One region of the Peribacillus sp. FSL M8-0224 genome, then DNA from elsewhere that is predicted to be linked to it. Evidence: riboswitches for the same ligand, from Rfam matches in the RefSeq annotation. Region 1 holds a riboswitch; the other holds the start of a gene.
What was found. A riboswitch is a leader RNA that binds a small molecule or an ion and turns the genes downstream of it on or off. The one in region 1 is predicted to bind S-adenosylmethionine.

Region 1 (5,603 bases):
CATAAACGCACACCCGTCCCTTTTTATTCTGTTTGGTATGGTTTCAATCGTAAAGTCCTTTAACTGGAGACTTTCGTTCACTTCCTCCCAAAACAAAGGTGTAGCCACACCAGCGAAAGAATTTCCCCGTGGGGAATAAGGAAGAATGATGGTTTTTCCTTCACTATGCTGCACAAAGTCCAAGTAAAGTCGATTATGCCGATTTATTTTCATTCTTTCCGTTGTAAAATCATTCGGGTGGGAACTTGTTAAATAATCACCAAGAAAGTCAGTGAATATGCGTGTCTCCTGATAAGTAAATGTGTCTTCAGGCAGAGGGATGTGAATTTGCAGTCCTTTGTTACCTGAGGTTTTTACAAAAGCTTTTATCCTTAATGATTCCATCACCTTTTTTATTTCCTGTGCAGCCTTTACCGCAAAGGAGAAATATTCGATGGAAGGAGGATCCAAGTCCAGGACGATTTCGTCGGGTCTTGTTTTACCGGCTTTCTGAAATGGGGCATGAAATTCCAATGCAAGTTGATTACCAAACCAAAGGAGAGTTTCAATGTCGTTACACAGCATATACTCGATATCCTCATCCATGAACGTTTTAATAAAGTCCGGCGCATAATCAGGTTTGTTTTTTTGGAAAAATCTTTCTTTATCCAAAGTTCCATGAGGATAGCGGATCGTGGTAAGAAGCTTATCCTTCAAGAAGGGTAAGAAGAAAGCTGAAACCTCCCGTAAATAATGAAGGTATTCTACTTTTACCACCTGTTTACCTTCTGTTTTCCAAAGCGGTTTATCCTTGGAAGTTATTTGTACAGTATCTGGAAATGTATATTGCCCTAGCACGAATTTCTCCCAGGTACATTCGTCGGGAGAAGTTTGTAAAAGCCACTGCGAAAACTGAGGTTCACGCAATTCATTTTCCTCATATACGTGTAAGAATTGAACTTCAATGCAAATGGACGGATGGATATAAAAAAATTGTGTGTCTTCGTCTGATGCATTTTGCTTGATCAATTGATGCAATATACTTTTATCTCTAGCACTCAGTCCATTTTTGACACTTCCGATTTTCGTTACGGCACCTTCTTTGAATACTGCAAGGGAAACGTAGCCATTTTCTTTGTGCAATGCTGTGATGAAACAAGAAACGGTCTTCCAATTTTTCACCTTAATCCAAGATGTTGTACGTCTTCCTTCTTGCCAAGCACCCCGAGTTTCCTTGGCGACAATCCCTTCACCATCTAACAAGGTGACCTTATTCAAGGCAATATCCAAAACGTCAAAACTCTCTATTAATTGTATCAAAGCCTTATCGGTGGGATCAGGAGGCATAGGTAGACCGAGTTTTCCCCCTATATTCAACATCAATTCCCTTCGTTCCACCATTGGATTAGCTGCTACCTCTTTTCCGCTGATGCGAAGCAGGTCAAACGCTATAAACCGACATGGGGAAAAACGGGCATTTTCTGAAATTAAGGATTGTTTCCCAAGGCGTCCTCGCCACTGTATTTGAAAAAAGTCCGCTTTCGCTTGATTGGTAAGCCAGACCAATTCTCCATCTAACTGAAGCGGGAGATAATCTTCCAGGTCCAGGTCTTTGATGTAAGCAATGATTTCTGGGAATTGAGGTGATAATTCCTTTTCATTTCGACTCGAAATGCTTATGGTATCGGATTCTATCGTTAATATAGCCCTAAAGCCGTCATATTTGACTTCATAACGCCAATCCTTGGAGTTGGGGGCTTCAGGGTAATAGGTAGGCAGCATCGGTTTCATATTTGTATTTACCTCCGCAAATAATTGATAACATTATTTTGCCAAAAAAACGAAGTGTTACAGTTGGCAATTGTTTTTTCGGTTTTTTTTGAACAAAGGGGAATAATAAAATTGTTCTTCTCATCAAAAATAAGTTATGAGGTGACGAATATGCATACGATGTGGAAGGGAAGCATATCATTCGGCTTGGTGAACATTCCGATCAAACTTCATGCTGCAACGGAGGATAAGGATATATCTTTAAGGACGTTGCATAAGGAATGTCATACACCGATTAAATACGAGAAGGTTTGTCCAGTATGCGAGAAAGAAGTGGGGAAGGATGATATAGTCCGCGCTTTTGAGTATACAAAGGGAAAGTTTGTTGTATTGGAAGACAATGAACTAGAACAACTGAAAAAACAAAACGAAGAAAAAGCCGTGGAAATCGTGGATTTTGTTAAAATTGAAGAAATAGATCCCATTTATTTTAACCGGAGTTATTACATGTCCCCAAATGACGGGGGGATAAAAGCTTATTCCCTTTTGAGGCAGGCCCTCAAGGAATCGAATAAGGTGGGGTTGGCAAAAATCATCATTCGATCCAAAGAACAAATGGCGGTAATCCGAGTCGTTGATAATACCTTGGTTATGGAAACGATTCATTATCCGGATGAAGTCCGCTCCACAGCGGATGTTCCGAATATCCCTGCCAATGATACCATAGTAAAAAAAGAAATCGATACTGCCGTATTATTGATAGATCAATTAACGACTACTTTCGATCCGACAAAATACACCGATGACTATCGAACCGCGTTACTAGAATTGATTGAATCAAAGAAAACGGGACAGACGACGATTACAGCGAAAACAAAAGAACCAGTTTCCAACAATGTAACTGATTTAATGGAGGCATTACAGGCATCCATAGACCGTACAAAACATGATGAAACGGAAAAGAAAAAGACGACCCGAAAGAAAGCGGCACCGAAAAAAAAGAAACAAGCGTAAACAGGAAGCTGAGCGGAAGACGGATGATGTCGCTCGGCTTTCTGCTTGTTTTTGCAAGGAATCAGGCTTCTAATAAGGAAATGAAAGGGACTTGATAAGGAGGGAAGGAAAGTACAAATAGGTGAGTCGATCAAGATGCAAGAAACTGAATGGAATTACAGGGAATTAGTGGATATTAATGAAAGCAAAAAAAATTCGCTCCCTAAAGAGCGACAATGAGGAATTCAATCGTGAAAATCAACATATAGGCGAACGGTTGTAGTTTTCGACTATATATTGTGTTCATATTCTACCATATTTAATTCTGAAATAGCAACTAAATTACTGAAACTAACCTATGAATTTTTCTGGAAATCAATGATATTTCGCCCATTAACTGCTCATATGGCTTTTTCATTTCATATACATATAAAAAGGTACTGAATAAAATGGATTTTTAGTATAATTTATACATATAGGATGATATAAATTTAATATGAATGGAAGATGCAAAATGGAAAATGGAAAAATCAAATCACTACATGCGGGGAAGCCGAAACATGAAATTTTTTCGAATATCGATATCTTTTCAGCCATGGATAAACAAGCACAGGATAATTTGACAGTGACTAAAGCTGGCATAATCGGCGATGGTGTCGGTAATGTAAAGTTCCATGGAGGTCCTGATCGGGCTTTGTGCTTTTACCCATTTGAGCATTATTCATTATGGAATGAAAAATTCTCTAAAAAGCTGGATATCCCTGCATTCGGTGAAAATTTAACTATAGCGGGGATGAGGGAAGAAACAACGTATATCGGCGATATTTATCAAATAGGCGATGTGATTGTTCAAATTAACCAAGGGAGGATACCTTGTTCGACCATTTCCTTCTTCAATCAAGAACCTAAGTTTTTGGAACGCGTGCTGAAAACGAGTTTCACTGGTTATTTTGCAAGAGTACTTCAAGAAGGAACGATAAATAAACAAAACGAGATTGTGCTAATAGATCGTCTACAAGAAAAAATTTCTGTCCATTACGCAGCAGAGGTCATCCTTCATAAACGGGATGGGCTGGAAGGTGCTAAGGCTTTACTTACACTAGACTCGTTAGCGGAAGACTGGAAACAAAGGATCTTGAAGAGGGTTCAAGCAGCAAAAAATTGAATGATTTTTGCAAAAGTGAAAAAAATGTCGATCAGGTATTGAAATTGACAGATTATTAATGTAAATTAAATATAATCAAATTTTGAAATCTTATGAAAATTATATAAATGGATCTTATCGAGAGAGGTGGAGGGACTGGCCCGAAGAAACCTCAGCAACCAGCTTAGGCAAAGGTGCTAAATCCAGCAAGCAGAGCTTGATAGATGAGGAGAATGTTTCAAAAACCTTCTTCTTTGAGAAGGTTTTTTTTCCTTTTCTCTCATACTCATAGACTACTACAAAAACAGGATTGTTTTTGAGAGAGGGTGTAATGATGAATTTTCGTAAAGAATTAAAAGAAAGAATGCTGATTGGAGAAGGGGCAATGGGGACCTTGCTTTACTCTAATGGCATTGATCAATGTTATGAGGAATTAAACTGTACGAACCCAGATCAAATAGAGTCCATCCATCGAGCCTATCTGGAAGCTGGTGCAGATATCCTTCAATCGAATACATACGGAGCCAATTTCAATAAATTGAAGCGGTATGGACTTGAAGATGAAGTAAGCAGAATCAATCGCCAGGGAGTCATTCTTGCTAAAAAAGCGGCAAAAGGAAAAGCATACGTCTTCGGTACCATAGGGGCCCAGCGGAGTATCAGGAAATCGGATTTAAGCATGGAAGAGATAAAACGGGGTTTTCGTGAACAGCTATACAGTCTGTTGATGGAAAATCCTGATGGGATTCTCCTGGAAACATTTTATGACCTGGAAGAACTGGAAACCGTCCTGCAAATCGTTAAAAATGAAACGGGACTGCCGATTATCGCAAATGTCTCGATGCATGAACTGGGTAATCTTCAAAGTGGAATCCATTTAAATGAAGCCTTTCAAAAACTCGAGCAATTGGGTGCCGATGTGGTTGGTGTAAATTGCCGCCTCGGACCACATCATATGATTCGGGCCTTGGAAGAAGTGAGTTTGCCAAAGCAAGCATCGATTGCCATTTACCCTAACGCCAGCCTGCCGGATTATGTCGATGGGAGGCTCGTTTATAAAGCTGTGCCGGAATATTTCGGTTCTAGTGCCCTGGAACTTCGTGAGCAAGGCGCCGCGATCATAGGAGGGTGCTGTGGAACGACTCCACTGCATATTCAAGCTGTAAAGCATGCAATTGGAAGTTTGGCTCCCGTGAAAGAGAAATTTACGAAATCCCGTGAAATAGAAGTAATTGAAGTGAACGATAGGGAATTGGAACTTCCCCTTTACGAAAAAGCCAAAACGGAACGGACGATTCTTGTTGAGCTTGATCCACCGAAAAAGCTAGGGATAGAGAGCTTCATGACTGGTGCTGAGGTTTTGAAAAAAGCAGGAGTCGATTCCATTACATTAGCGGACAATTCACTTGCCTCACCAAGGATATCGAATGATGCACTGGCTAATTTACTGAAGAACCAATTGAATATAAATCCGATGGTGCATATAACATGCCGTGATCGAAATTTGATTGGCCTGCAGTCACATTTAATGGGTCTGCAGACGGTAGGGCTAAACGAAATATTGATCATCACCGGAGACCCTTCAAAAATTGGGGACTTCCCGGGTGCCACCTCGGTTTATGATTTATCTTCCTTTGACCTGATAAGCATGGTCAAACAATTTAATGAAGGTCTTTCCTATTCCGGTCAAAGTTTGGGGCAACGGGCAAATTTTAAA
Region 2 (5,603 bases), 150 kb from region 1:
GGGCATTACAAGGAGCGATTCTTCATCATCCAATGGTTCCAAGACGAGGGATCGCTTTGCCGTCCCTTTCAGATATACCTGTATTTATAGCTGCAGGTAAAAACGATCCGATTTGCCCGGCAGAAGAAACTGATGAACTTAATCAACTTTTACAGCAAGCTGGCGCTACAGTTGAAGTTCAGTGGGAAAATTACGGTCATCAGTTGACACGTTCAGAGGTTGATGCAGCAGGTTTATGGTTTCAAAAGAACTTTTTATAAGAATGAGAGGGAATGAAGATGATTTCTGTTAATCCTGAAAGTCTGACTGAACGGGATAATTATAAGTTTTTGACTGGAAGCATTATACCGAGACCTGTAGCGCTGGTTACGACACAATCCGAAACCGGTACAATCAATATAGCGCCGTTCAGCTTTTTTAACATAGTCAGTTCAAATCCTCCGATGATTTCCATTTCTGTTCAACGGAAAGAAGGAGTTTCAAAGGATACAGCCCGAAATGCAATTCAAACAGGTGAGTTCGTTGTTCATATCACTGACGAAAATAATGTTGCAGATGCAAATCGAACGGCAAAGGAACTCCCATCTGAAGAAAGTGAATTGGGTCTTACTAACTTCAATCTGGCAGTTAGTGATAGGGTATCCGTACCAGGATTGGAAGAAGCGAAGGTGCGTTTTGAATGTACATTAGAGCAATCGATTCCATTGGCAGGTTCCAAGAATGAACCTGGTTGTGATTTACTGATAGGGAAAATAGTCTGCTATCATATAGAGCAAGATATATATCATAATGGCCGTATTGACCCGAATGGGCTAAAACCTGTAGCGAGATTAGCCGGTCATACTTATACAAGACTAGGGGAATTATTTGAAATAGAACGTCCTTAAGGAAAAAGACCAACATGACCCCGGTTAGTTTTATTTGCCATTATAATACGCTTAGCGCTTGTTCCAAAAACAATTTAATATTAATGCCCCAGCCATGATCGTTAGCATTTAAAAGGAAGTCATTACATTCCGAAACAAAACTTGACAATTTTTTCATAGCTTGATAAAGTTATAAAAAAATAATTTCTTATCCAGAGAGGTGGAGGGACTGGCCCTATGAAACCTCAGCAACAGGTCTACAAAGACACTGTGCTAATTCCAGGGGGTGAAACCTTGATAGATAAGACCGTACGTGTTTATTTGTCAGTAACGCACTCTTTTTTAGAGTGCGTTTTCGTTTTTTCTGGATGCAAGATTAAGGAGAGTTAGAATGGAAAACAAAAGGAAGCATGATTTTCAAAGGCAAATGCAAGCACGGCATATCATAATGCTATCGCTTGGCGGGGTGATTGGAACTGGTTTATTCTTAAGTTCGGGTTATACGATTCAACAGGCTGGCCCGTTCGGAACCATCCTTTCGTATCTGATTGGTGCATTAGTGGTTTATCTAGTCATGCTATGTCTAGGTGAACTGTCAGTGCATATGCCCGAGACAGGTGCGTTTCATAGTTACGCAGCCAAATACATCGGACCAGGGACAGGGTATACAGTAGCCTGGTTGTATTGGCTAACCTGGACTGTTGCACTAGGTTCGGAATTCACGGCTGCAGGATTGTTGATGCAGCGATGGTTTCCATCAATCAGTGTCTGGATATGGAGTGCTCTATTTGCCATTTTGGTCTTGGCATTAAATGCGTGGACCGTTAAGTTTTTCGCTGAATCCGAATTCTGGTTTGCGTCTATTAAAGTATTTGCTATTGTGATATTCATTATTCTGGGAGCTGCGGCAATGGTAGGTTTCATTCCAATGATTAACGCACAATCAGCTCCGTTATTTTCCAATGTTACAAGTGCAGGTTTATTTCCAAATGGTGCTTTTGCCATTCTAATGACGATGCTCGCTGTGAATTTTGCATTTTCTGGAACTGAATTGATCGGAGTTGCAGCTGGAGAAACTGTGAATCCTGAAAAAACGATTCCAAAGGCAATCCGTATGACATTATGGAGATTGATTATCTTTTTTGTAGGTACCATCGTTGTTTTATCCGCATTATTGCCTGTTTCGGATGCAAGCGTATTAGAGAGCCCCTTTGTTGCCGTTCTAGAACGAATTGGAGTGCCATATGCAGCGGATATTATGAACTTTGTTATATTAACTGCCATTTTGTCTGCTGCAAACTCAGGACTATATGCCTCATCCAGGATGCTTTGGTCACTTGCAGATAAGAAAACTATTTCACCAATATTTGCAAAATTGACAAAACGGGGTGTTCCCTTGAATGCAGTCCTTTTCAGTATGCTGGGCGGTGTTTTAGCACTTTTCTCGAGTATTATTGCGCCGGATACTGTATATATAGTGCTTGTATCCATTTCTGGACTAGCCGTGGTTATAGTTTGGATGAGTATTAGCGCGTCACAGTTTCTATTTCGCAGACGATATATAAACGAAGGAAACTCAGTTAATGATTTGGCTTATCATACACCATTATATCCATTCGTACCAATCGTTTCATTTATGCTATGTCTTGCTTCTTGCATAGGAATTGCATTTGATCCTACACAAAGAATTGCACTATATTGTGGCATTCCGTTTATTTTGTTTTGCTATGGAAGTTATTATCTGACACAAACCATAAAGAAAAGAGGAATAGACAATGAAGAATAAAATTAACCCAATTGAAACAATTTTACGAGGTCATTCAGTCATGATTTTGGACGGAGCTTTAGCTACAGAGCTTGAAAGTCATGGGTGTGATTTGGACGATCCCCTGTGGTCTGCACGTGTATTGCTTGAAAATCCAGAAGTGATTTACCAGGTGCACTCTGACTACTTTCGAGCTGGTGCTGACTGTGCGATAACGGCAAGCTATCAAGCAACGGTTGAAGGTTTCGCCCTCCGCGGAATACAAGAAAAAGAGGCATTGGATCTAATCAGGAAAACGGTTTTACTTGCAAGACAAGCAAGAGATGAATTTTGGAAGGAAGAATATCAAACGATTAGACCTAAGCCATTGGTTGCTGGATCAGTTGGGCCTTATGGAGCTTATCTAGCAGATGGTTCAGAGTATGTTGGGAACTATGGTGTTTCAGATGAAGCTTTAGCGGCATTTCATCGCCCACGAATAAAAGCTTTGATTGAAGCAGGAGCTGACATTTTAGCATTTGAAACGATTCCTTCTTTGCAAGAAGCAAAAGTATTACATTCATTATTGAAAGAATATCCAGAAGTCCATGCTTGGCTATCCTTTTCTTTGAAAAATGAAAAAGCGATAAGTGACGGTACATTGCTGGAGGAGTGTACCAGATTGTTTGGGGACAGTGAGCAAATTGCCGCAATTGGCATCAACTGTGCGCCTGTATCAGTTGTCACGGGAGCCATACAGGTGTTGCGTGCAAACACGCATAAACCAATTATCGTTTATCCCAATTCCGGTGAATCATATAATCCAGAAACTAAAACATGGCATGGTTCGGAATCATGTAATAGGCTGGATGTGAAATCTGAAGATTGGCACCATGCGGGGGCAAGTATAATTGGAGGATGTTGCAGAACCGCTCCTCATCATATTGCAGACATTTCAAGAAAGTGGCGACCTTCCGTGGTAACGTTCTCCTAGCATTTTTTGTTATTAAAAATGTTTTTATAAATATTGTAAGTAGTCGGTAAACCTATAAACAAAAAGAACAGGAATCGTCATAATCTGACGGTTCCTGTTCTTTTTGAGCTCTTTATTCAGATTCGAGTAATTTTGAAAAGGTTTGAATTATTAATTTTTTGGCACTTCAGAAATAAGTCGCGCAAGATCGGCTGAAAATTACAGGTGAATCAACCCTGCTGCAAAAACTGTAAAAACAGAAATTAAATCATATTTTTTTCGTGCTTGGGAAAACTATACAAACAATGAATGGAAAGGAGAGAATGAGTTATGAGTCGTGGTAAAAATTTTAATCACAAAGAAAAAGGACATCCAGGAAATTTACCCAATAATAGAATTAGCGAAGAGAAGGAACACAGCCGTCAGTATGAACAGATTGAAGATATTGTCACACATGAAGCTTTCAAGAATCGGGAAAAAGAAGATGAGATGCCTTAATATATGGAAATGCAGCATATCCGTTGAGACATTATATTGAGCAATTTTCCATTTCTTTAAGGATTCCAATAATAGAAGCACATGAAATAAGACATAACTCTTACTTCATGTTGCTTCTTTTTTTTGATTAATTCACCGGGGGAAACCATGATCTTTGCCATGTTTTTTCTATCATTTCAAATAGATAAAGAGGGAAAATTAGAGATAAAACTCAAATCAATCTTCCCTTGATGGAAAATGAATAAGTTTAAAGAGGACAACAGAAACATGAAGATGGATGATTTTTTGAAAAACCGACTTTCTTCTATATAATAATTAATAAAATTTAAATTTCTAAACACAGATATAATTACGTGCAACTTCAAAATGGGAGAACCGACCTATCCTAATTGATGAAAGCCGCCGTATTTTACAGTTATAATGAACATGCCAGGCAGTATAACCAAATGCCAGTTTAAACTCAATGTCTGCTATGTTTCATTTTGTTTATCGCGATTTATTTCCACTTCCCGTTTAGCTCTAATAAAAGCGATAAATTGAATCGTTTCCTCTTCAGAAAGAGAAATTCCATCTACAGCAAGCTCCATATCTGGTAAATCCGTTAATTCCATGACTTGAGGTGACTCATTATCCAGATCCTTAGATGGATAATCTACTCGACCCAGAATGTAATCAGTTGATGTATCATATAAGCCTGCCAATAAATTAATCGTTTCTAATGAAGGGCGGCGGTGGCCCGATTCATAACCGGCATAGGTACTCTTGGCGATTCCGAGTCTGTCAGCGGTATATTGCAAAGACCATCTTTTGGCCTTCCTTAATGTAGTCAATCTATTTAAAATCATTAATATTACTCTCCTTTTATATAAATCCATTATAACATCATATTGTAAAAAGTGTACGCGTAATGAATAACTTTCGCTTGATTTCATTATGAAACATGACTATAATAACATGTGTTGTACGCGTAACATGAACATTTACAGGAAACATCCTTTTCTGAGATGATTAGAATGATAGTGTAACAGGGAGGCTTTTTAGGGGGTAGTATATTGGAAAAGTTAAAATCAAAAATGAAGAAGTTGATGTTGCTTACTACAGGTGGTACAATTGCATCGTTAGAAGGAAAAAATGGACTTGTTCCAGAAATGAAAGCTGACGAAATTTTAGGCCACCTACCGGGATTGGATTTACTATGTCAGATTGATAGTAAGCCTTTGATGAATATTGATAGTACAAATATGCAGCCGGAAGATTGGACAGAAATGGCACAATCCATCCATGAGCACTACCATGATTACGATGGCTTTGTGATTACCCATGGAACAGATACAATGGCTTACACTTCTGCTGCGCTCTCATATATGTTACAAGATTTAGGGAAACCAATCGTTATTACTGGTTCTCAGGTCCCGATTGCCTTTAAAAAGACAGATGCCAAAAGGAATATCTCTGATGCGATCCGGTTTGCTTGTGAAGATATTGGAGGAGTATATGTTGTTTTTGATGGCAGAGTCATTCA

Region 2: linked by a shared signal. The riboswitch ahead of mmuP (S-methylmethionine permease) and the one ahead of MKX49_RS12915 (bifunctional homocysteine S-methyltransferase/methylenetetrahydrofolate reductase) in region 1 are both predicted to bind S-adenosylmethionine.

Annotation. Positions count from the first base shown of each region.
Region 1 covers NZ_JBBOOJ010000001.1:2,714,789-2,720,391, reverse strand. The annotation lists gene ligD (DNA ligase D) at 1-1,770, opposite strand, end outside; gene ku (non-homologous end joining protein Ku) at 1,921-2,763, shown strand; gene MKX49_RS12920 (MOSC domain-containing protein) at 3,257-3,907, shown strand; SAM riboswitch class I at 4,019-4,117, shown strand; gene MKX49_RS12915 (bifunctional homocysteine S-methyltransferase/methylenetetrahydrofolate reductase) at 4,221-5,603, shown strand, end outside.
Region 2 covers NZ_JBBOOJ010000001.1:2,561,315-2,566,917, reverse strand. The annotation lists gene MKX49_RS12260 (alpha/beta hydrolase) at 1-260, shown strand, start outside; gene MKX49_RS12255 (flavin reductase family protein) at 279-887, shown strand; SAM riboswitch class I at 1,072-1,174, shown strand; gene mmuP (S-methylmethionine permease) at 1,258-2,652, shown strand; gene mmuM (homocysteine S-methyltransferase) at 2,642-3,604, shown strand; gene MKX49_RS12240 (hypothetical protein) at 3,914-4,081, shown strand; gene MKX49_RS12235 (helix-turn-helix domain-containing protein) at 4,552-4,926, opposite strand; gene MKX49_RS12230 (asparaginase) at 5,155-5,603, shown strand, end outside.